One region of the Geobacillus sp. WSUCF1 genome, then DNA from elsewhere that is predicted to be linked to it. Evidence: riboswitches for the same ligand, from Rfam matches in the RefSeq annotation. Region 1 holds a riboswitch; each other region holds the start of a gene.
What was found. Region 1 has a riboswitch for S-adenosylmethionine ahead of I656_RS03710 (hypothetical protein). Riboswitches for the same ligand answer to the same signal wherever they lie in the genome.
Positions count from the first base shown of each region.

Region 2: another riboswitch for S-adenosylmethionine. It lies ahead of metK (methionine adenosyltransferase); the one in region 1 lies ahead of I656_RS03710 (hypothetical protein).
Region 3: another riboswitch for S-adenosylmethionine. It lies ahead of mtnW (2,3-diketo-5-methylthiopentyl-1-phosphate enolase); the one in region 1 lies ahead of I656_RS03710 (hypothetical protein).
Region 4: another riboswitch for S-adenosylmethionine. It lies ahead of I656_RS11340 (methionine biosynthesis PLP-dependent protein); the one in region 1 lies ahead of I656_RS03710 (hypothetical protein).

Region 1 covers NZ_ATCO01000132.1:48,134-53,209, reverse strand. The annotation lists gene hutG (formimidoylglutamase) at 1-784, opposite strand, end outside; gene I656_RS03695 (PaaI family thioesterase) at 926-1,342, shown strand; gene I656_RS03700 (PaaI family thioesterase) at 1,698-2,180, opposite strand; gene I656_RS03705 (VOC family protein) at 2,361-2,744, opposite strand; gene I656_RS03710 (hypothetical protein) at 2,761-3,117, opposite strand; SAM riboswitch class I at 3,168-3,272, opposite strand; gene opp4A (oligopeptide ABC transporter substrate-binding protein) at 3,323-5,076, opposite strand, start outside.
Region 2 covers NZ_ATCO01000137.1:8,231-13,306, reverse strand. The annotation lists gene I656_RS03340 (tetraprenyl-beta-curcumene synthase family protein) at 1-1,095, opposite strand, end outside; partial or broken gene I656_RS18185 (gamma carbonic anhydrase family protein) at 1,434-1,949, shown strand; gene metK (methionine adenosyltransferase) at 2,006-3,217, opposite strand; SAM riboswitch class I at 3,347-3,461, opposite strand; gene pckA (phosphoenolpyruvate carboxykinase (ATP)) at 3,680-5,076, shown strand, end outside.
Region 3 covers NZ_ATCO01000126.1:12,511-17,586, forward strand. The annotation lists partial or broken gene I656_RS0116220 (carbon-nitrogen family hydrolase) at 1-443, opposite strand, end outside; gene I656_RS04395 (pyridoxal phosphate-dependent aminotransferase) at 541-1,716, shown strand; SAM riboswitch class I at 1,853-1,961, shown strand; gene mtnW (2,3-diketo-5-methylthiopentyl-1-phosphate enolase) at 2,039-3,280, shown strand; gene mtnX (2-hydroxy-3-keto-5-methylthiopentenyl-1-phosphate phosphatase) at 3,277-3,939, shown strand; gene I656_RS04380 (methylthioribulose 1-phosphate dehydratase) at 3,936-4,568, shown strand; gene I656_RS04375 (acireductone dioxygenase) at 4,598-5,076, shown strand, end outside.
Region 4 covers NZ_ATCO01000037.1:10,580-15,655, reverse strand. The annotation lists partial or broken gene I656_RS0114980 (HD-GYP domain-containing protein) at 1-223, shown strand, start outside; gene metC (cystathionine beta-lyase) at 262-1,440, opposite strand; gene I656_RS11340 (methionine biosynthesis PLP-dependent protein) at 1,444-2,547, opposite strand; SAM riboswitch class I at 2,747-2,857, opposite strand; gene I656_RS0114975 (esterase family protein) at 3,046-3,774, shown strand; partial or broken gene I656_RS0114970 (YjcG family protein) at 3,873-4,395, shown strand; gene I656_RS0114965 (GNAT family N-acetyltransferase) at 4,397-4,831, shown strand; gene I656_RS11345 (stage VI sporulation protein F) at 4,955-5,076, opposite strand, start outside.

The DNA.
Region 1 (5,076 bases):
ACGGCGACGGCGCGCTCACCCCCGGCGCGGCAGCCGCGCTGATGGCGTCCATGCAAATGGTCAACATCACGGCATCGTGATGAGCGGCAAATTCCTCGATTTGTTCATAGGCGGCCTCGATCGGCCCTGCGGTCAGCTCGTCTTCAAGCATGTACCGGCAGCCGTACGTCTCGGCCGCCGCAAACAGCGCCGCCGTGTTGCCAAGCCGCTGAATGCCGAGGCAGAAGTAACGGACCCGTTCGTCTTGATCCAATATTTGCCGAAACATCGTCCCGGACGTCGGCCCGTCATCGTACGGGCGCAAGTCGAAATGGGCGTCAATGTTGAGGATGCCAAGGCGGGCTTCGGGCCCGAGCGCTTCGCGAACGCCCAAGTAATGGCCGTACGCCGTCTCATGGCCGCCGCCGATCACGATAGACGCCATCCCGTTTTTCAGCAGGCGGGCGACCGCCTTCCCAAGTTCAGTCTGGCTTTGTTCGAGCCGTTCATCGACGCAAACGACATCGCCTGCGTCATAGACAACGACCCCTTCCGGAAGATGCCAAGGCAGCCGGGCCAGCGCCGCTTTGACGGCGGCCGGCGCCTCTTTCGCCCCTTGGCGGCCTTGGTTGCGGCGCACTCCTTCGTCGCACGCAAACCCGATGAATGCCGCCGCTCGTTCCACCGTCTCCAATGGCCGCGACAAATCGAGCAAGCGAATGCGCTGATGAAGACGAAACGCCTGCTCATCGCTCACGCTGTCAATCCGTCCCGTCCAACGGCCGGCGTCTGGCGGTTGATACATGAGACCATCTCCTTTCCATCATCAGCTGCTTGTTTCTTTCGCCACAGCTTTGCCGTTCTCCTCCTCATGCACGCGAAAAGAGGAAATCGCCGCCGTTTGGCGAATAAAAAAACATGATTGACAACAGAAAGGGTGTTCCACATGAAGCCAATGACCAACTTGCACGCTGTCATCGCCGGTCAAAGCGCGCCGCCCCCATGCGACGAAACGCTCGGCGTCCGCCTGACGGAAGCCCGAGACGGCTATGCGAAAGGCGTATGGACGATCAGCGAATCGCTGCTCAACGGCAACGGGGTGATTATGGGCGGGTTCGTCGGGGCGGCGGCGGACATTCTCATGGCGTATGCGGTGACGACCTTGCTTCGCGATGACCAAATGCACGCCTCCATCAACTTGCAGACGACGTTTCACCGCCCAGCGGCGGCTGGAGAAGCCGAAATCGAGGCGCGGGTGGAAAAGTTCGGGAAAACCGTCGCCTATGTAACCGCCATCGTGCGGCAAAACGGCAAAGAGGTGGCGAGCGCCACGTCGTCGGTGCTGATCATGGACAAACCGTGAAGGTGATGGATCTCCAAAAGGCGTTTTTGCGCATGCTCGTTCTCCTTGGATTCGACGAGTCCAAACAGCAGCTGCTGTTGTTGTTTTGAAACGCATGGAAAGCGATGATCAGAGGAATCCGAGAAAACCGGTGAAAAACGATGATGTTCGCCAAATCGGTGGTTTTGTTGAAAAAGGAGAACCAATTTCACAAGGTTTCCCCACTTGAGAAGAGGCGTTGTCGAGTTGCCTTTTTCATGACATCATCAGTCCTCAATGGCGAAACGAGGTGAGGCGCAGCCGTTTTCGACCAGTTGCCAAGCGCCGGAGAAAGCGCTGTCAAAAACAGCCGCTCTCCGGCGCCTTTTGTTGCTTGTTACCCACGGACAAACGTTTTCGGCATTACGACGGCGACGACTTGCCCGCGGGCGCACAGTTCGCCGTTGGCGAACACTTCGGTGTCCACTTTCCATTTTTTCGGATGAATCTCCGTCACAGTGCCGACGGCGACAAGCGGCACTCCATGCGGCGTCGGCTTGACGAAATCGACGTGAAGCGACGCAGTGACAAAGCGCGGCGGCGTTTCCCCGCTCCCTGGTTCATGGCCGTTTTTCCGATGCAAGGCAAGCGCCGCTGAACCGGTGCCGTGGCAATCAATGAGCGAGGCGATCAGCCCGCCGTACACAAACCCTGGAATCGCCGTATGTTCCGGACGCGGCGTATACACCGTCACCGTTTTGTCGCCCCGCCACCCGGTGCGGAAATGGTGGCCTTGTTCATTCAGACGCCCGCAGCCGTAGCACCAGGCGAATTCATCAGGGTAGTCGTCTTGAATCGCGTGCACGATCATTTCTTCCACGTCATCCTCCCCCTCTCTTTTTCTAGTATACCATTGAATCGAGAAGACGACGACTCCTACATGGACGGTTGTTGTCTAGCGGCAGGCAAGGCCATACGAAGAAAAATGGAACGAAGCGCCAATCGCCAGACGGCAAATTCATAGGCGGCCCAAACAGCTGGCCGCCTAGCGTGACGCCATTTATCGAGCAGGCTCGTAAAACTCGATCCATTCGCCGTCGGGCCCGAGGAAGAACAAATATTTTGCCCCGTTCGGAAGTGTCGTTATTTCTTCCCACACAAGCGGCACACCGAGCGACTGAAGCCGTTCTTTCTCCTGCTCAATGCCTTCCACCGTAAACGCCACATGGTGCACTTTTCCTTCCGTCGGCAAATCCGGATTGTATCCTTCGATGAGCTCGACAATGATCGAGCCGCCAATCCCTAAAAACGCCAATTTCATCGTGCCGTTCGTATGAATCATTTCGTCGAGCAGCTCCAAGCCGACAACATTTTGATAAAACTCTTTCGATGCTTCGATGTCTTTCACTTGAATGCCGACATGTTCAAATTTTTTGACTGCCATTCGTCCCTCTTCCTTTCTATGACTCAGTTAACCATACTGCTTGTAAATACGGCGTCATCTGCATCGGGAAAATCCCTTTTTTCCCAAGCTCTGTCCATATGTAGCGGTCAAGGGCGTACGGTCCGTCCGCCTTCCATTCGTCCGCCTCACTGTTGGTCAACAACAACGAAAAGGCTGTTCCTTGCGCTTCCCCATACAAATGAACGTATCCGTCCCCACGGTCGACATGCACCGCCGCCTTAGGGTCAAACCGGATGAGCTCCGCCTGCACACAGCGCATGACACAAACGGCGAACGCTGCGGCAGGGAGATGAGCGGCCATGCAAGCGCGGAGCGAAACCGCCTCCTCCACTGTTTCTCCTTCACCTCCCATCGACAAAAACCCCCTTCGCCTCGGAATGATGCGAAAGGGGCCATGAGCCGTTCTTATCATCCAAAGCGAAACCGCTTTGCGGGTGTTAGCACCTTGCCTGCGGCAGGTTGCTGTGGGGTCATCAAGCCCGTTCTCTCGCCCACTCTTGATAAGACGTATGCAATTTATCTTCTATCTTATCATACATCATCAAAGGCAACAATCGTCATTGTTCGACTTCCGGTTGCTCGGACGTGACGCCGACATCTTTCCACGTCAGTTTCGAGCCCGGATCGACCGTGAAGTTGGCGACGCGGTTGTTGACGGCATAAATGGCCGAACGATACAACGTCGGAATGACCGGAACTTCTTCGTTCATCAGCTGTTGCCATTCACTGTAAATTTTCCGACGATATTCTTTGTCAAACGCCTGTTCGGAATGGCCTTTTTCCAACAGTTCATCGTTTTTCTCATTCACCCAGCGCGAGTAGTTGAACATGACGTTGCGGCCGTACAATCCGTACGGGTCGACGTCCGTTCCAGTTCCCCAAGCGGCGGCGTAGACATCCACTTTCGGATCGTCTTTTTCGACCATATCGTAGAAGGAGTTGAACTCCGCCAAGCGTCCGTCTACAAGCTGAACATCGAGGCCCACATCTTTCCAGCATTGCATATAAAATTTGGCCAGCGGTTCAGCGATGTCCCCACCGCTCATCGCCAAGAAGTTGACCTTGAATTTTTTGCCGTTTGGATCTTCGCGGAGGCCATCGCCATCCACATCTTTATATCCCGCTTCATCCAGCAATTGTTTCGCTTTTTCCGGATTGTACGTATACCCTTTGATGGAACTGTCATGATAGCCCGGGAACGACGGCGGAATGAGCGTGTTCGCCGGGAAGCGCAAACCATGATACAGGCGGTCGGCCACCTCTTGGTTGTTGATGGCGTACGCCATGGCTTGGCGCAGTTTTTTGTTTTGGAATTTCGGATTGTCCATTACGTTTTCCTGCTTTTTCGCATCCCAATGGCCGAGTTTAAAGCCGATATAGTTGTACGCCAAATCCACTCTACCGATAAACTGAATGTTTTTCGTCCCTTTCGCGTTCAAATATTGGTCAGTCGGGAACTCAGCGACGTCAATTTCGCCTTTTTTCAGCGCTTGCAGGACGACTTGCGGGCTGACGACTTTCAAAATGACGCCTTCCAAGTTCGGTTTGCCAGCCCAGTAGTCATCATTGCGAACAAACTCTACCGACTCGCCCGGAACGATTTTCTTCACTTTAAACGGACCGAACCCGATCGGGTTTTTCCGGATTTTATCCGATTTCGCCAAGTCTTTGATCGGAATGTCTTTCAAGTAATGCTTCGGCAGCGGATACGCCCAAATGCCGGTCAACACCGACGGATTGGCCTGTTTCCATGTGATCGTCAACGTCTTTTTGTCGATGACTTTAATGCCGGAAATTTTATCCGCTTTGCCGCTGTGATATTCTTCCATCCCGACGATCCCTTGGATGAGCGCATCGCCATAGCGGACGCCGGTGTAATCTTTATGGCCGATGACCAAATACGCATACTCCAAGTCTTCAGCGGTCACCGGCTGGCCGTCATGCCAATTCACATTGTCTTTAATATGGATTGTCATCGTCTTTTTATCATCCGACAACTCATACGTGGCAGCCCCATCATTTGTAATTTCATAGTCACCGTTCGTCCGGAAAAGCGACTCGTCAAAAAATTGCAAAATCTCTGCGTCGGGCGCTCCGGTGTAGAATGCATAGCTGAGCGTCCCTTCAAACGGCGTATCGGACACAAGGCCGTATTTCAACACGCCGCCGTCGATGATTTTCCCGTCGTTTTTCACCGTCATCGGGAATTTGCTGATGTCTTCCTTCTGAGCCGCCGGTTTTTCGTTATTGTTGCCCTTTCCGCTCGTTGTGTCGGATTTGCCCGTGCACCCGGCGAGCACGAGCAAGAGCG
Region 2 (5,076 bases), on a different contig from region 1:
CCGTTTTTGCCGCTCCTGCCAAAAGCGGTATGCTTTTCCGTTCCAATAGAAAAACTGCGACGCCGCCCCGCCGGCGCGGACGAGCCGGCGCGCCAGCCGGCGCAGCCCGCGCTGCTTTTTCACCTTGGCATCCGACAAATACAACCCAAGAAGCCCTCGGTGAATAAGGCGGTGAAACTCGCCGTGCGGAAGGGCGCCGACATGGCGGTCGGCCTCTTCGATGAAATGGCAAAGCCGCTCAAGCATCACCGTTTCATTCGGATAGTAAAAGCAAAAGTTTAAATCGCCGCCGTCCCGGTCTTCCTCCTGGTCGATCAAATAGTCGAGCAAAATGTGCAGTCCTTGAATGTACGGAAAATAACCGTCGCGCACTTGTCTCGCCATCTCCGGCGGCAGCGATTCGCCAAACGCATAGGCGACGAGGCAGAAAATGCCGAGCGTCGAACCGGAGCAGGCGGAAAACTCATACCATTCCATCGGCGGCAAGGCGTCTTTGTATTGCGCGAACCATTTCTCCAGCCGCGGCACCCGATCGCTCGCTTCGACATGTTTATGCACTTGCAAGTCGCAATAATATCCGGCCAATTCATGCAAAAATGGGGCGATCGTCTCATAATGGCGCACCGTCTCGAGCACCTCTTGGCACGTGCGGACGAGCGCCGGCAAATAGCCGCCGTCTTCCTGTTCGCGGCGATGGCGGTAATAGTTCGACGGCTCCGCGCCGATCGTCAAAGCGTCCGGCATCGAATCGTGCAAGGCGCGAAAGTCGAGCGGATCGAGCGAAGTGCTGCGGTCGCACAAATTATCCAAATAATCGCTGATCGTCTGGTAAGCCACGATAAAGCGGATGCAATCCTCCATGTTTTCTCCGGCCAAGAGCGCCAAAATGGAGCCGCCTTCGCAATGGAACGTTTTCGAAGCGATGCTCGCCAAGGCCTGGCGCCGCAATTCCGGGTCGGGAATGCGCTCGGCCTGGCGCCGCCAATAGGCAAGCTCGCGGTGGACAAGCGGAAGCACGTCACGATACACCATTTTCATCAAGGCGATGGGGTTTTTCGGAATGTTCAATCGGCTCACCTCAGGTGCAAACACCATGGTCTCGTCTCCTAGCATTTCCATCTTATCAGCAACCAAAATCGTTTCGCGTCTGAACAGCCTGCGATCTCGTCTTCCAGTATTGCCATCAATGCGGCCGGGGCAAACCATAAAAGGGTTGGCGATGGAATGAAAAAACCGCTCAACAACGGTTCTTCTCACGTTGAGAAGCTTTGTGAAATCGGATCTTCTTTCCCGATCCCAACCACTCATCGGGCGAAACGAAACGTTTTTCACCAATCCCGATCAGGCGCGCTCACTTTCGTTGGCGATTTGGACGCAGCGTTGTACAATACATGGTGAACGATCGATTTTGCAGCAGAAAGGAACGAACGCCCATGATTTACCCATACAAAGGCAAAACGCCGCAAATTGCCGCCTCCGCCTTTATCGCCGACTATGTGACGATCACCGGCGATGTCGTGATCGGCGAAGAGACGAGCATTTGGTTCAATACCGTCATTCGCGGCGATGTGGCGCCAACGGTGATTGGCAACCGGGTCAATATTCAAGATAACTCAATTTTGCATCAAAGTCCAAACAATCCGCTTATCATTGAAGACGGTGTAACAGTCGGCCATCAAGTCATTTTGCACAGCGCCATCGTTCGCAAAAACGCGCTCATCGGCATGGGCTCGATCATTTTGGACCGCGCGGAAATCGGGGAAGGCGCGTTTATCGGCGCCGGCAGTTTAGTGCCGCCGGGCAAAAAAATTCCGCCCAACACGCTCGCCCTCGGCCGGCCGGCGAAAGTCGTCCGCGAACTGACGGAAGACGACATCCGTGAAATGGAGCGCATACGCCGCGAATATGTCGAGAAAGGGCAGTATTACAAAGCGCTGCAGCAACAGCGGACATCGTGCGCCAACAAAAAAAGAGCTGCCGTGATCAGGCAGCTCTTTTTCTTTCATCACTTGTCCGCCAACGCCAGCGCTTGTTCTTTCAACAAGGCGGCTTTGTCGGTGCGCTCCCACGGCAGGTCGATGTCCGTACGCCCAAAATGGCCGTAAGCAGCCGTCTGTTTGTAAATCGGGCGGCGAAGGTCGAGCATTTTGATGATGCCCGCCGGGCGGAGATCGAAGTTGTTGCGCACGACCTCAATCAAAATGTCTTCCGACACTTTGCCGGTGCCGAACGTATCGATCGAAATCGAAACTGGGCGGGCGACGCCGATCGCGTAGGCAAGCTGCACTTCGCATTTGTCGGCCAGTCCTGCCGCGACGATGTTTTTCGCGACATAGCGGGCCGCATACGCCGCCGAGCGGTCGACTTTCGTCGGATCTTTGCCCGAGAACGCGCCGCCGCCGTGGCGGGCGTAGCCGCCGTACGTATCGACGATGATTTTGCGCCCCGTCAACCCAGCATCCCCTTGCGGACCGCCGATGACAAACCGTCCTGTCGGGTTGATGAAGTATTTCGTGTTCTCATCAAGCAGCTCTGCGGGCACGACCGGCTTGATGACCTGTTCTTTAATGTCGCGCTCGATTTGCTCTTGCGTAATTTCCGGATGGTGCTGCGCGGAAACGACGATCGTATCGACGCGCACCGGTTTGCCGTTTTCATCGTATTCGATCGTCACTTGCGTTTTCCCGTCCGGCCGCAAGTACGGCAAGACATCCGTTTTGCGCACTTCCGCCAATCGGCGCGCCAAGCGGTGCGCAAGCGAAATCGGCAACGGCATCAATTCTTCCGTCTCATTGCAGGCGAACCCAAACATCAATCCTTGGTCGCCGGCGCCAATCGCTTCAATTTCCTCGTCAGTCATCTGACCTTCGCGCGCCTCAAGCGCCCGGTTCACCCCCATCGCAATGTCCGGCGATTGTTCGTCAATCGACGTCAGCACCGCGCACGTATCGGCGTCAAATCCGTATTTGGCGCGCGTGTAGCCGATCTCCCGGACCGTATCGCGGACGATGCGCGGAATGTCCACGTATGTTGATGTCGTGATTTCCCCGCTCACGAGCACCAGCCCGGTCGTGACGCTCGTTTCGCAGGCGACGCGGGCGTTCGGATCTTTTTCCAAAATGGCATCCAAAATGGCGTCAGAAATTTGGTCGCAAATTTTATCCGGATGTCCTTCCGTCACAGACTCTGAAGTAAACAAGCGGCGTTTGGCTGACATTCGGTTTGTTTCCTCCTCTTGGCATAATGTGGCAACACGGAACTCATTTCCCTTTTTCCCTTCGCAATATAAAAAACCTTTCCTGTAACGGCTGAGGAAAGGTCATGGCAATCGTATTGCTTCCTTTCACTCTTATCGTTCAAGGACTGCGCCTTGCCACAGGTTAGCACCATTTCACACATGTACAGTTGTGACGGTTGCTGGGCTTCATCGGGCCTGTCCCTCCACCGGCTCGGGATAAGAGTATCCGTTCAATGACTTATCTTATCGCAATGGAATCGGCAAAGTCAACTATCAAAATTCATTTTTTATCATTTCCAGCCGAGAAAATTCTTTCCTCAAGGAAATCGACACATTGGGCAAAATAAAGTTTGAAAAACCCACACAATTAGTATGGACTATTAATAAAAATGTGTTATACTATTTTCAAGAGTGATTTCAAAAAGAAGGCAGGTTTTGAATATGGGGATCGCAAACATGACGAATAAGCTTGATGTATTGCTGCAAAAACCGTACGTGCATCATCAACTGTCCGTCGCCGAGCTCGTCGAGAAAGTCCTGCAGCGGAACGAAGGACGGCTGACGCACACCGGAGCCGTCGCGGTCACGACCGGCAAGTACACAGGGCGGTCGCCGAAAGACAAATACATCGTCGAAGAACCGTCAACGAAGCAAACGATCGACTGGGGAGCGGTCAACCAGCCGATGTCTCCGGAGACGTTTGATAAACTGTACGACAAAGTGCTCGACTATTTAATGAAGAAAGATGAACTGTTCGTGTTTAAAGGCTTTGCCGGCGCCGATCCGAAATACCGGCTGCCGATTCAAGTCGTCAACGAATTCGCCTGGCACAACTTGTTCGTCCATCAGCTGTTCATTCGGCCGAACGCCGAAGAGCTCGCCGTGCATGAGCCGCAATTCACCGTCATTTGCGCGCCGAACTTTAAAGCCGACCCGAAAGTCGACGGCACGCGCTCGGAAGCGTTCATCATCATCTCGTTTGAACGGCGCACCGTGTTGATCGGCGGCACCGAGTATGCCGGCGAAATGAAAAAATCGATTTTCTCGGTGATGAACTATTTGCTGCCGGAACAAGGCATCCTGCCGATGCACTGCTCGGCCAACGTCGGCCAGGAAGGCGACGTCGCCCTCTTTTTCGGCTTGTCGGGAACGGGAAAAACGACGCTCTCGACCGACCCGAACCGCCGCTTGATCGGCGATGATGAACACGGCTGGTCAAGCCGCGGTATTTTCAACATCGAAGGCGGCTGCTATGCGAAATGCATCAACCTATCGCGCGAGAAAGAGCCGCAAATTTTTGACGCCATCGGCTTCGGCGCGGTGCTCGAAAACGTCGTCCTCGATGACGCGACGCGGGTGCCGAATTACGACGACGGCACGCTGACGGAAAACACGCGCGCCGCCTACCCGCTTCAGGCGATCCAAAACATCATCGACCCGAGCGTCGCCGGCCATCCGTCCACGATCGTGTTTTTGACGGCTGATGCGTTCGGCGTCCTGCCGCCGATCAGCAAGCTGACGCGCGAACAAGCGATGTACCATTTCTTAAGCGGCTACACAAGCAAGCTCGCCGGCACCGAACGCGGCGTCACCGAACCGGAAGCAACGTTCTCAACGTGCTTTGGCGCACCGTTTTTGCCGCGCCCGGCCGTCGAGTACGCGGAAATGCTCGGGCAAAAAATCGCCGAACACAACGTCCGCGTCTTTTTGGTCAACACCGGTTGGACAGGGGGGTCGTACGGCGTCGGCAGCCGCATGAAGCTCGCCTACACCCGGGCGATGGTGCAAGCCGCCGTCGAAGGGGAGCTCGACAACGTCGAAACAGTCAAAGATCCGAT
Region 3 (5,076 bases), on a different contig from region 1:
CATAGCAAATGACCCCGGCGCATGAAAGCCCGTCGAGCGAAAACAAGCCTAAGCTGCTTCCCGGCTGCAAATACAAATGTTCATCCATCAATTGGAACAGATGGAGTTTGCTATATTCGCCGACGATTTGACCGTTCCGGTCGGCCACGATCATCGTGTTCGTCACGCCGGTTGTTGTTTTTTTTAGCGACCGAGCCGGCGACGAGATGGATGCTGTGTGCTTGCGCTAGGCGGGAGGCGAACGCTTTGGCCCGTTCGGCGCCTTCGTCGGCAATCTCATCTAGGCGCGTCAAATCGTAGCCGGTCGTCCATAATTCCGGCAGCACGATGATATTCGCGCCGTCCTTGACGGCCGATTCAATGGCGCTTTCCGCGCGCCGTTCGTTTTCGTTCGGGTCGCCAAACGCAATATCAAGCTGGAGGCAGGCGATGCGGATCGTCATGAGTTTTCACCTCGAAAAAATTTTGCTTTACATTTTGCTTTTTAGGATATATGATGTTGCACTAGAATTTCAAGAATTTTTTAAGAAGGTGTGGGCGATGACGATGGAAATTCCTTTTTCCGAGTTGCTTGAGCAGCTGCCAAAGCAATTTTTCGCCTCGCTTGTCGCAAAAGTCGGGGAGAAAATCAAGGCCGGATGCGACGTGATCAATTTAGGGCAAGGCAACCCGGATCAGCCGACGCCAAAGCATATCGTTGAGGCGATGCAGCGGGCGGCGGCTAATCCGAAATACCATAAATATTCGCCGTTTCAAGGCTACTTCTTTTTGAAAGAAGCCATCGCCGCGTTTTACGCGCGTGAATACGGGGTGAACATCGATCCAGACCGCGAAGTCGCCATTTTGTTCGGCGGCAAGGCCGGGCTTGTCGAGCTGCCGCTTTGCCTCGTCAACCCGGGCGATGTGGTGCTGGCCCCGGACCCGGGCTATCCGGACTATTGGTCGGGGATCGCGCTTGCCCGCGCGCGGATGGAAATGATGCCGCTTGTTGCGGAAAACGGTTTTTTGCCGGACTATGAAGCCATTCCGGCGGCAGTGGCCGACCGAGCGAAGCTCATGTTTTTAAACTATCCGAACAATCCGACCGGCGCAACGGCGACAAAGGAATTTTTCGCGGAGACGGTGGCGTTTGCCGCCAAGCACGGCATTGCCGTCGTGCACGATTTCGCTTATGGGGCGATCGGCTTTGACGGCCGGAAACCGGTCAGCTTCCTGGAAGTCGATGGGGCGAAAGACGTCGGCGTCGAAATTTATACGTTTTCGAAAACATACAATATGGCCGGCTGGCGTGTGGCGTTTGCCGTCGGCAACGAGCGGATCATTCGGGCGCTTGAGCTTTTGCAGGATCATTTGTATGTCAGCTTGTTCGGCGCCATCCAGGAAGCGGCCGCCGCGGCGCTCCTTGGTCCGCAAGATTGTGTCACGGAGCTGGTCGCATTGTATGAGGCGCGCCGCAATGCGTTCATCGCTGCGCTCTGCGAGGCCGGCTGGGAGGTGCAGGCGCCATCCGGGTCGTTTTTCGCCTGGCTTCCGCTGCCAAAAGGCATATCATCCGCTGAGTTTGCCGACATGCTGCTTGAGCGGGCGCACGTCGCCGTTGCCCCAGGCATTGGGTTCGGCGAGCACGGCGAAGGGTATGTGCGCGTCGGTTTGTTGACCGATGAAGCGCGGCTTCGCGAAGCGGCGGAGCGGATCGGGCGGCTCGGATTGTTTTGAAAAATAGAGCGGCAATGAACTACTGTCTGGTGACGGGGCAACTGTTTTGAAAAAAATGATTGACAACGGCGGCAAAGGCTGTCATAATTCAAAGTAAATTTGCCAATCGTTTGACAAGTGCATAAACGAGCAGGCTTTCTTATCAAGAGCAGGCGGAGGGACGAGCCCAATGAAGCCCGGCAACCGGCTTGGCGCACGCTAAGCACGGTGCTAATTCTTGCAGCGGAAACGCTGAGAGATAAGAAGAGCGCCATGACTGAATGACGCCTCTTCTTAGGAAGGGGCTTTTTTATTTCGCCATATATTGAAAGAGGGATGGACGATGAGTGCAGTCATTGCGACGTATTTGCTTCATGACGAGAAAGACATTCGCAAAAAGGCCGAAGGGATCGCGCTCGGCTTGACGGTCGGCACATGGACCGACTTGCCGCAGCTGGAGCAAGACCAGCTCCGCAAGCATAAAGGGGAAGTCGTTGCGGTCGAGGAGCTTGAGGAAAGCGACCGGACGAATGCGTACTTCGGCAAGCGGCTGAAGCGGGCGATCGTCAAAATCGCCTATCCGACGGTGAACTTCAGCGCCGATTTGCCAGCATTGTTGGTGACGACGTTCGGCAAGCTGTCGCTGGACGGGGAAGTGCGGCTGCTTGATTTGGAACTTCCAGAGGAGTGGAAACGGAAGTTCCCGGGACCGCGCTTTGGCATCGCCGGCATTCGCGAAAAGGTCGGAGTGTACGACCGCCCGCTGTTGATGAGCATTTTCAAAGGCATCGTCGGCCGCGATTTGGCGTATTTGACATCAGAGTTGAAAAAGCAAGCGCTTGGCGGCGTTGACTTGGTCAAAGATGACGAAATTTTGTTTGACAGCGATCGTCTGCCATTTGCGAAGCGCATTACAGAAGGCAAAGCGGCGCTCGAAGAGGTGTACGAACAAACAGGCAAGCGGACGCTGTACGCCGTCAACTTGACCGGCAAAACGTTTGAGCTGAAAGAGAAGGCGAGACGAGCCGCCGAGCTTGGTGCTGATGTGCTGTTGTTCAACGTGTTCGCCTATGGATTGGACGTCCTGCAAGGGCTGCGGGAAGATGAAGAGATTTCCGTCCCGATTATGGCCCACCCGGCGTTCAGCGGCGCCATCACGCCGTCGGAGTTTTACGGCGTCGCCCCGTCGCTCTTGCTTGGAAAACTTTTGCGTCTTGCCGGCGCCGATTTTGTGTTGTTCCCGTCTCCGTATGGCAGCGTCGCTTTGGAGCGCGGGCAGGCGCTTGGCATCGCCCAAGCGCTGACCGATGAACAAGAGCCGTTTGCCCGAGCGTTTCCAGTGCCCTCGGCCGGCATCCATCCGGGCTTGGTGCCGCTTCTTGTCCGCGATTTCGGCCGTGACAGCATCGTCAACGCCGGCGGCGGCATTCACGGCCACCCGGACGGGGCGATCGGCGGCGGAAAGGCGTTTCGCGCTGCCATCGACGCGGCGCTGGCCGGCCGTCCGCTCCGTGAAGCGGCGAAAGACAACGAGGCGCTGCAAAAGGCGATCGACCGCTGGGGCGCCATTGAGGTGGAAGCATGACGAAACAGCTCGTTCTCTTTTGTGATTTTGACGGCACCATTACGGAAAACGACAACATTATCGCCATTATGAAACAGTTCGCCCCGCCGGAGTGGGAGGCGTTAAAGGACGACATTCTCGCCCAGCGCATCTCCGTTCAGGAAGGCGTCGGAAAAATGTTTTCACTTCTTCCGTCGGCGCTGAAAGAGGAGATTGTTGACTTTTTGCTTAGCACCGCCCGTTTGCGCGAAGGGTTCCGTGAGTTTGTCGCGTGGACGAAAGAGCAAAGCATCCCGCTCTATATCGTGAGCGGCGGCATCGACTTTTTCGTCTACCCACTGCTTGAAGGGCTGATTGAGCCGGAGCGCATTTTTTGCAACGGCTCTGACTTCAGCGGTGAGACGATCCGCATCACATGGCCGCATGCATGCGACAGCCAGTGCCAAAACGGCTGCGGCTGCTGCAAGCCGTCGCTATTGCGCAGGCTCGCCCGCCCCGACGGGTATCACGTCGTCATCGGCGATTCGATCACCGACTTGGCGGTGGCCAGGCAAGCCGACTATGTGCTGGCGCGCGATTTTCTGCTTGAAAAATGTCAAGAGCTTGACCTGCCGCACGCGCCATTTGCGACGTTTTTTGACGTGATGGATGCGTTGCAGCGAATGGAGGTGATCGTATGAGCATCGTCGTGAAAAAGTGGAACGAGCTTGCGGAAGTGAAAGCCGAGCTCGCCGCCCGCGATTGGTTTTTCGCAACAAGCGGCAATTTGTCGATCAAAGTGACGGACGACCCGTTGACGTTTTTGGTGACAGCGAGCGGCAAGGATAAGCGGAAGCAAACGGATGAGGACTTCTTGCTCGTTGACGCTGCCGGCCGACCAGCGGAGAAAACACATTTAAAGCCATCAGCGGAGACGCTGCTGCATGTGGAAATTTACAACCGCACAAACGCCGGTTGCGTCTTGCACGTTCATACCGTGGACAACAATTTGATTTCTGAACTGTATGCGTCAAACGGGGAAGCAGTCTTTTCCGGCCAGGAAATCATCAAGGCGTTTGGCATTTGGGAAGAAAACGCCGCAGTGCGCATCCCGATCATTAACAATGACGCCGACATCCCGACGCTGGCTCGGGAGTTTGCGAACCATGTTCATGGCGACGCCGGCGCCGTGTTGATCCACAACCACGGCATTACCGTCTGGGGACGAACGGCGTTTGAAGCGAAAAAACATTTGGAAGCGTGGGAGTTTTTGTTCAGCTGGCAGGTGAAGCGGCTGCTTTTGCAACGGGCCGGCCTGCCGGTTGGTTAATATACATCTTTTAGAAGGGGGATTTTGACATGGCCGTCATCAAAGTGAGAAAAACGGGCCAAGTGATTGAAGGAGAAGACAATGTGCGCGCGTTTTTGAACAGTCAAGGGGTGTTGTATGAACATTGGGACATCACGAAACTGCCGGAGCATTTGCGTGACAAATACGTACTCACGGATGAAGAGAAAAATGAAATTTTGGCGACGTTCAAAGATGAAATTGAAGATTTGGCGGCGCGCCGCGGCTACAAAACATGGGATATCGTCGCTCTGTCCGATGCGACGCCGAACTTGGATGAACTGCTGAAAAAATTTGAACAAGTGCACATCCATACGGAAGATGAAGTGCGCGCCATTACGGCCGGCCATGGCATTTTCATCATCAAAGGCGACAAAGAGACCGGCTATTTTGACGTCGAGCTTGAAGCCGGCGACGTCATTTCCGTGCCGGAAGGGAATCCGCACTACTTTACGCTCATGGACGACCGCCAAGTCGTAGCCGTCCGTCT
Region 4 (5,076 bases), on a different contig from region 1:
GTTGGCAGGTGATGACATTCCGTTGTTTGGCAAAATCATCGCCGTGGCCGATGCATTTGACGCCATGACTTCCGATCGCCCGTACCGAAAAGGCATGGATATTCGTCAAGCGGCGGACATCTTGAGAAAAGGAAAGGGAACGCAGTGGGACAGCGAACTCGTCGACCTCTTTTTGAAACACTTACAAGAGGAGAAGCTGTTGTCAACCTCAGCGGCATCTTGACCCGCCCGCCAAGCTGTGAAGGCTTGGCGGGCTGATGGCTATGGCGTTGAAACTGACGGCCGCTCCTGAACAAACGACAACGCCTGCTCAAAATCGGCGATCAAATCGTTGACATCCTCAATCCCGACGCTCAGCCGCAACAAGCCGTCGGTAATGCCGCGGCGGAGTCGCTCGTCTTTCGGCATGGCCGCATGCGACATTTTCGCCGGGTGCGATAAAATCGACTCGACCGCGCCAAGGCTGACGGCGAACACGGGCAAGCGGACGTTTCGGACGAACGTCCGGGCCGCTTCTTCATCGGCCAAGCGGAACGACAGCACGGCGCCAAACCCGTCCGCTTGATGGCGCTGGATGTCATGGCCTGGGTGGTGCGAAAGCCCCGGATAATACACTTCTTCGACCTTTGGGTGACAAGCCAAATATTGGGCGATGGCGGCCGCTGATTCAGATGACTGCTTCAGCCGGACGTGGAGCGTTTTTAATCCGCGCAGCACAAGCCACGCATCTTGGACGCCAAGGACAGCGCCAAATGCGTTTTGCAGTTTGTACAGCTCTTTTCCCAACTCTTCATCTTTCACCACGGCCAATCCGGCGACGACGTCGCTATGGCCGGCTAAAAATTTCGTGGCGCTGTGAAGGACAATATCGACGCCAAGGTCAAGCGGCCGCTGCAGCGCCGGCGTCATGAACGTATTATCCAAGAACGTCAAACAGCCGTGCGCTTTCGCCAGTTTGACGACGCCTTGAATATCGGTCACTTTTAACAATGGGTTGGACGGCGTTTCCATATAAATGACTTTCGTGTTCGGTCGGATGTTTTCGGCCACTGCGTTTAAATCGGTCATATCGACAAACGTATGCTCGATGCCAAAGCGGGTCAACACTTCCGTGATCATCCGGTACGTGCCGCCGTAGACGTCTTCAGTCACGAGGACGTGGTCGCCTCGGGACAAGAGCAAAAACGCCGTCGAAATGGCCGCCATGCCAGAAGCGAAGGCGAATCCGCGCACGCCGCCTTCTAACGCCGCGATCGTTTCCTCGAGCGCCTCGCGCGTCGGGTTGCCGGAGCGGCTGTAGTCGTATTTGCCGAATGAATCGAAATCGAACTGATGGAACGTGGAGGCATGCTGGATCGGCACGCTCACCGCTCCCGTGTGGCGATCGACTTTCCATTCATTATGGAGCAGTTTCGTTGAAAACGACCATTCCCGTTCCATCGCTTACACCTCTTTCATGTGTTTGAACGCCTGCGCCAAGTCGGCGATCAAATCGTCAGCGTGCTCAATGCCGACCGAGAAACGGAGCAGCCGGTTGCAAATACCGTTTTGGATGCGGATTTCCTCAGGAATGTCCGCATGCGTCTGCGTCGCTGGGTACGTAATAAAGCTTTCGACTCCGCCCAGGCTTTCCGCGAACGTAATGAGGCGCAAGCTTTTTAAAAACCCGTTCACCCACTTTTCATCGGCAATCCGGAACGACAGCATCCCGCCTCTTCCCGGATACAACACATCGGTGACATCTTCATGTTCGCGCAAAAAGGCGCTGATGCGCTTGGCGTTTTCTTCATGCTGGCGCATCCTTAGCGCCAGCGTTTTCATCCCGCGAATCAACAGCCACGAATCAAACGGCGACAAAACCGCGCCGATGGCGTTCTGATACTCGGCCAGGCGTTGACAGAGCTCCTCGCCCTTGGCGACGACAAGGCCAGCCAGCACATCGTTATGGCCGCCTAAATATTTCGTGGCGCTGTGGATGACAATATCGGCGCCTTGTTCGATCGGGCGTTGAAGCACCGGTGTATAAAACGTGTTGTCAACGATCAACAAAAGCCCATGCCGTTTGGCAAGCGCGGAGACAGCGGCAATATCCGTCTCCTGCATCAATGGGTTCGTCGGCGTTTCCAAGAAAATGGCTTTCGTTTTTTCCGTTATCGTTTCTTCCACTGCATCGAGGTCAGCAAAGTCAACGTAATGAAACCCAAGACCGTACTTGCGCCAGCCGCGCTCAAACAGGCGGTACGTGCCGCCGTAAAGGTCGGCCGATACGAGAAACTCGTCTCCGCTCTCAAACAAGGCGAGCACCGTCTGAATGGCGGCCATGCCGGAGCTGAACGCATAGCCTTGGTCGCCGCCTTCCAGTCTCGCGATCGCTTCTTCGACGATTTTGCGCGTGGGGTTGCCGGTGCGGATGTAGTCAAACCCAGTCGACTCTCCGATGCCGGCATGGCGGTAGGCGGTGGAAAAATAAACCGGCGGGTTGACCGTCCCCGTCACCGTTTCGCTCCGGTTGCCAATTTGCGCTAACAACGTCTCCAGTTTCTCCATCTCATCTCTCTCCTTCTGCTGAAAATTCCATCATGGATCAACGGCCGACCATTTGACGCCCAACGAAGCGCCGCTGTCTGTCGGGCAGCGGCCGAGGGCCTTGATCCTCGACGCCCCTCGGTTGAGGGAGCGGCCGCTTGAGTAAATAAAAAAAGTCTTCTAAGAAGAAGACTTTTCCATACACATGGGGTCATGCTTCTTCTTATCTGCCGAATTGAATGCTCAATTCGCTGGATTTAGCACCTGGCCGCCGGGCGGCTGGTTGCTGAAGCTTCATTGGGCCAGTTCCCTCCGCTTCTCTTGATAAGAATGAGACGCGTATTCAATTTTTCTAATTTTAATAAAAAATGTAGCGCATTCCCCCCGTTTTTGCAAGCCATTTTTTTTGTGAATGGCACGATTCGGCAAATTCGCAAAAAATTCGAGCCCTTCGTTAACATCTTTTGGCGCAAATATGTTACAATAACAGATGAACTTACGCTTTCATGGAGGATGGTCATGGCGACAGCAACAGGAACGATGCGCGACTGCAAGTTGTACAGCGGAGAGCTGCAAGAAGAAATCGAACTGCTCGTCTACTTGCCAAGCAATTTTTCGCCGCTTTACAAATATTCTTTATTAATCGCGCAAGATGGCAAAGATTATTTTATGTATGGAAAAATGAAAACCGTCATCGAAACGCTGATGGCAGAAGGAACAATCGACCGGACGATCGTCGTCGGCATCCCGTATCGGAACGTCAACGACCGCTACGAGAAATACCACCCGGAAGGCCGAAAGCACGAAGCATACCTTCGTTTTTTAGCCCATGAACTCGTCCCGTTTTTGGACCGCGAACTGCCGACATACCAAATGGGCAAAGGCCGGGCGCTGATCGGCGATTCGCTCGGCGGAACGGTGTCGCTTCTAGCCGGGTTGTTGTATCCGCATACATTTGGGAAAATCGCCATGCAGTCCCCCTATATCGATGACTCGGTATTGGCGCGCATCCGCTCATTCCGCGATCCATCGCTCCTTTCGCTTTACCATTCTGTTGGCACAGAGGAAACAGCGGTGAAAACGACGGATGGCCATGTGCGCGATTTTATCACCCCGAATCGAATGGCGCGGGACTTGTTTATGGAAAAACGGTTTGCTTATACGTACCATGAGTTCGAAGGCGGCCATGCGTGGACGTATTGGCAGCCGGATGTCCCCCGAGCCGTAGCCGCTGTTTTATCATTATAGGACAAAACGGAGCAACTTCAAAGATGTCGAAGCCGCCGCATCCATTCCGTGCGTTTCCTGTGCGTGGAAAAAGAACTGGTTCAAGGAGGGAAAACAAAATGAAGTACGGCATTGTGATCTTTCCGCCAAAACGGATTCAGGACTTCGCCAACTCGTACCGGAAACGGTACGACAGCCATTACGCCCTCATCCCGCCGCATATTACGCTGAAATACCCATTTGAAGCGGATGAGGAGCAAATAAAAAAAAATGGCGAAAGAGTTGCGCCGCATTGCGGCGGAAACACCTCCCATTCCGATCAAAGTGACGAAATTCAGCTCGTTTTATCCGACAAGCAACATCATTTATTTGAAGGTGGAGCCAAACGACGTGCTCGAGCGCCTTCATGAACAACTGCACAGCGGCTTGTTCGCCGGAAAGCCGGAGTTTGTGTTCGTACCTCACATTACGATCGGCCGCGATTTGCCGGGCGCAGAATATGCGGACGTCTACAGCCAGCTGAAGCTGCAAGATGTGCACTTCGAGGAGACCGTCGACCGCTTCCATCTTCTCTATCAGCTGGAAAACGGCTCGTGGACCGTCTATGAAACGTTTATCGTCGGAGGAAAGGAAACGGTCTGAGATGAACATTGCGATTGGCACAACGCAAGATCGCGCTTTGTACGAAGACGCCTTGCGCGTCCGCCGGCTCGTATTCATTGAGGAGCAAAACGTGCCGGAAGACGAGGAAATCGACGCATTCGAGGACGACTCGTTCCACCTCGTCCTGTATGATGGCCAAACACCGGTCGGTGCTGGGCGACTCCGTTTCATTGACGAAGGCGTCGGCAAAATCGAGCGCATTTGCGTCCTGCCGTCCTACCGCGGCCGCGGCGCCGGACGGATGGTGATGGAAGCGATCGAACAGCTGGCGAAAACAAAAGGGGCGAAAACGGCGAAACTGAACGCCCAGACGCACGCGGAACCGTTTTACAAAAAGCTCGGCTACACGACCGTCTCCGGTGTCTTTATGGACGCTGGCATCCCACATGTCACGATGGTGAAATCGCTCGAATAACCAGCTGATTGAGCGTCCTGCGCCTACATGGCATCAAGTGCTGGGGGATCTGTAGAAACCTTTTCTTTTGCTTAGGCAGAGAGGGCAAAAAAGGGAGCTGTGCGCACGCAAGCTCCCTTTCGCTTATTTTTTGTTGTTCAGCATATTGGCAATCGTATTGAAATCAATTTGCTTGCCGTTATGGACGATCGCCTTGACGATTTGGTCTTCGAGCTCCTTTGGCACTTTTCGATTAGCGATTTGCG